DNA from 2 places in the Autumnicola psychrophila genome. Region 2 is predicted to be linked to the other one. Evidence: riboswitches for the same ligand, from Rfam matches in the RefSeq annotation. Region 2 holds a riboswitch; the other holds the start of a gene.
The links. A riboswitch is a leader RNA that binds a small molecule or an ion and turns the genes downstream of it on or off. The one in region 2 is predicted to bind S-adenosylmethionine.
Positions count from the first base shown of each region.

Region 1: it holds a riboswitch for S-adenosylmethionine, as region 2 does, so the genes downstream of both, RM541_RS04295 (hypothetical protein) here and RM541_RS01670 (homocysteine S-methyltransferase family protein) in region 2, are expected to answer to the same signal.

Region 1 is NZ_JAVRHN010000003.1:20,982-23,184, reverse strand. Features, by position in the region: gene RM541_RS04300 (hypothetical protein) at 174-569, opposite strand; gene RM541_RS04295 (hypothetical protein) at 681-1,061, opposite strand; SAM-I-IV-variant riboswitch at 1,109-1,203, opposite strand; gene RM541_RS04290 (GIY-YIG nuclease family protein) at 1,288-2,106, shown strand; gene RM541_RS04285 (AlbA family DNA-binding domain-containing protein) at 2,110-2,203, shown strand, end outside.
Region 2 is NZ_JAVRHN010000001.1:424,707-426,909, forward strand. Features, by position in the region: gene RM541_RS01670 (homocysteine S-methyltransferase family protein) at 1-829, opposite strand, end outside; SAM riboswitch class I at 878-989, opposite strand; gene RM541_RS01675 (OsmC family protein) at 1,150-1,569, opposite strand; gene RM541_RS01680 (hypothetical protein) at 1,710-2,203, opposite strand, start outside.

The DNA.
Region 1 (2,203 bases), on a different contig from region 2:
GCACTGCAAATGGAAGCTTTTACAATCATCAGGCAAGCTAATGACGAAGTTAGTCATAAGTTAATCCATCAGGGAGCTACCTAATTTTATGTGATTCAGGAGGCTATAATAGCCTCTGCTAACCGCTTTCTTTATTTCCAGATGCCATCAATCCTTCAGAGAATGAAGGTGGCTTATACAGGCTCTTTTGATACTTTTTCTAATCTAATTTTATAATCCAAAATAACTTCAGCAATTTCAAATTCATTTAGACGCTCTGCCAAAGAAAGTTGATTGTCTAGCTCCCTTTTCATACCTGAAATATTGTAGAGACCATAGATATCCCTATGCCTAATCATTAATTCCAAAATATCTTCCAAAATCCTGCATTGAAAACCAATGTTTTCCCATTTTTCTTTTTTGGCTATTAAATTCTCATGTCTGTCATAGTTTGAATAGACGTGCTCAATTAGGGCATTGCGCTGTGACCACCCTGCTGCTCTTTCCTTTTTCTGTAGAACCTCCAACTCCCCCTCTAGAGTCCGAATGAATTTCGCTACCTTTTTTTGTTCAATAATTTCTTTTTCCATGTTCTCTCTCATATTTAATTACCACTTCTTTTAGCTTTTCCTGGGAAAAAAAATTTTGACCGAAAGAAAAACTGTAAACATCTATTTTTACTCCGATTTATTGCACTAAAATTAAAAAAATAGGGTATAAACATCAGATTCATTCCTAGTGATATCATACCGTTCAAAAATGTTTGGCTCATTTAATTTCTCTAAAAAATCGAAGGATTTACATTCTTTAGGTAAGCCTGAAAACACGAGGGTAAATTTCTCATATTTTATGATTTCTGTCCATTGTGGATAAGCAGCGATATTGTAAAAATGAAGAAGCTTTATCTTTTTTCCTGTCTGCTTACAAATTATGTAGGTCTTTGGATGAATACGAACTGTATTTTTCCATGAATTTATATAGCCATGAATAAATACTTGCCTCTCCTCCTCTACTTGTGTTAATTCAGAAGGAATTTCAATTTTTTCAGGTTTTGGAGGTTTTAAATCAGATAGATAGTTCATAGATGTAATTTATTATAATTGAAAAATATTACATCAAGAGAGAAAAGGAAGCCATTTTATTTTGACAGAAAGTCCCCATCTTTTTACCACCTTGGAGTGTTGCTCTAGGTTGGTGACTTGAAAAAGTCTCTTGATGTATGAAGACCAAATATAAGTTTTTCCCTTTAAGAAATAAAAGGTTGTCCCACAAATTAATAGAACTTCTTATATTGTCAGCAAAAATTACATGAAAGGGGATAGAAAATTTTCTGTAGTACAAATAGAAGAAATAAAAAAACTTGTTTTTGAAAAAGAAAATGCCTTACCCAATCAACAAAAAAAAATCAGGGACAAAATTCGAAAAATAGGATTTTATTATTCTGATTTTAGTCCAAGTAAAAGAGGTTATACTGTTCAGGATGTCGAGAATCTCATTGCAGTAGGAGAAATTGAAGTAATAGGAGACAGAAACCCAAAATCTCAACCCTTAGAAAAAACGAGAGCTGATAATTCAACCGACATTATTATTCTAGAAGAAATTCTCAGCGAATTTAGGAAGAACTGTTTCGACCCTAAAGTAAATTCTGAATCTACCATTCCCCATGCATCAGGTAATTATATAATGTGTCTTAAAGAAGGTTCATCTTTACCTGTAACAGCTATCTCTCCATTTTTTAAAAGCTTTGACCATTATAAAGTTATATATACAGGTATAGCAGGAAAGAGCCTAAGAACGAGAATTTTCAGAACACATTTTTATGGGAATAATGCAGGGCGTTCCACCTTAAGAAAAAGTTTAGGGGTTTTATTTGGCTATAAATTAATTCCAAGAGACTCAGACCCTACATCAGGAAAAACAAAATTTTCTCAGGTGGATGAGAAAGAACTTTCCAATTGGTTGTCCGAAAATATTTTAATGTTTTTCTATCAAACTGAGAATTGCCACAAATTAGAAGAAAAACTAATTGAAGAATTTAATCCCCCATTAAATCTTGATGCCAATAAATCTGAAAAAAATAAAAATTTCAGAGTATTACTTTCTCAATTGAGAAACAGCAAAAACTAACAAATGGAAGCAGCATTTTATTATCTAGTAAGGGTGAAACTTATCAGATTTATTAAAGATGATAACATAGATTTTATTTCTGATGAAAAGGAATTTA
Region 2 (2,203 bases):
ATGCATTGGGCAGACCGGCATTGGGATAAGCCGAAACTCCGGAATTTGCGTACCTGTTAAGAACTTCAAGATGCGGAGTAAGCTGTTTTGCACCTAAAGCACAGTTAAAGCCGATACTTAAAAGCGGAATATGGGAAACCGAAATGAGGAAAGCTTCAGCAGTTTGCCCGGAAAGGGTTCTCCCCGAGGCATCTGTAATAGTTCCGCTAATCATAACCGGAACATCTACGTTTAATTCCTCCTTAAGTTCATCTATGGCAAACAAGGCTGCCTTTGCGTTAAGAGTATCAAATACCGTTTCAACCAGCAGAATATCCACTCCGCCGTCTATTAACGCCTGTGCCTGTTGCCGGTAAGCCACTTTAAGCTCCTCAAAGGAAATTGCCCTGTACCCGGGATCATTGACATCTGGCGACATGCTTGCCGTTTTATTGGTGGGGCCAATTGCACCTGCAACAAATCGCGGTTTTTCAGGATTTTCTGCAGTAAGATCTGTAGCTACTTTTTTAGCAATTCTGGCAGACTCATAATTCAGCTCATACACAAGGTCTTCCATCTGGTAATCTGCCATGGCAATGGTAGTACCAGAAAAGGTATTGGTTTCCACAATATCGGCACCGGCAAGAAAATACTTGCGGTGAATTTCGGCAATTGCCTCAGGTTGTGTTAAAGAAAGTAAATCATTATTACCCTGTAAAGAAACAGGCCAATCTTTAAAACGTTCACCACGGAAGTCTTCTTCAGAAAATTTATATTCCTGAAGCATGGTCCCCATGGCACCATCTAAAACCAGTATTTTTTGAGAAATTAAATCTTCTATTCTTGACATGCTATTCGTTTCAAAATATTATCAAAAAAGAAGAGAGGAAAGATTCTTTTGTTATCTATCCACAGCGTTTCCGGAATGGTAGAACGTAGCACCTTCTCCCATTACAGGAGGGTTGCCAAGGCTTCAGCGGGTCTAATCCCTCAACCTTTCTTGATAACGGTGTTTAAATTAATGAACTTGCCTGGCAAATATAAGGCTAAGGCCTGAATTTGCAAGTGAATTGAACGAAAAGTTAAAAAGGGAAAGAGGGAAAAAGCTAAATAGTTATTATCTCTCTATTCCCTTATCTCATTAAATCTTTCAATTTATATTTTAAAGTTTTAAATGAGCTTTTCATTTAAATTAACTTCAAAAGATATTTCGGCAGCTTTTTCCAGCATTTTTGACACTGAACAGTACTTTTCCATAGAAAGGCTAACTGCTCTTTTTGCTTTTGCTTCCGGAATGTCCCCCTTCAGCATAAAATTAAGATGGATTTTCTTGAAAACATTAGGTATTGCTCCATCTTCCCGAAATCCTTCAACTTCTACCTGAAGGTCATCCAGTTCTAAATGTTGCTTCTTTAAAATCATCACCACATCAATACTACTGCAGCCGGCTACACCTCTTAGTATAAGATCCATAGGACTAGATCCCTGCGGATTTTCTTCAGATTTATTATCCAGATGAACTACGTCTCCACGCTCATTTTTGGTTTCAAAATGATATGCGTCGTTTAATCGGGTGAGGAATACTTTCATTTAATTATAAATTTTAAGCAAAGGTAGAAAAAATAAATCACCGTTTTCCCTTAACTTCAGTTGGCGCAATAGATGATACGGAATTGTTTTGTCGTCAAACAATAGCCGAATTCAAATTCCTTTTTTCCGGAATTACTGGATTATAAATATTCAAAGCGGCTGTAAAAAAGTTGAATTATCGACAGCTCCGCGTCCTCAACTTCTTGCACAACATCAAGATAATCCTCATAGGAATTCAGGACTACACCATTCCTATGCTCTTTTAAAGTGGAGAAGAATTTCAATTCAAACCAAACTTTATCCAGTATTTCCTGCTCTTCAGGAGAAATGCTTTCATAATCGTAAATGATGGTCTGCATTTGCCTTCGTGCTAAGTCTTTGATATTATTGGCCGCATTGCCATTGGTAGGCAAATTTCGAATAGCACCTATGATAATATAATTCTTCCCGTAACCTACCTTAGAAATATATTGGTCCCCATACTTCAATTCAAACAAATCCGGGTTTTCATGATATACCTCTCTAAGCGAATCTCCAGCCTTGCCGGCGGAATTAAAATTATCATACCCATGCTGATATTTGAAGCACCCTACAAGAACACCGTCTTCGGTCACCGGGTACTGTTCGATGATCG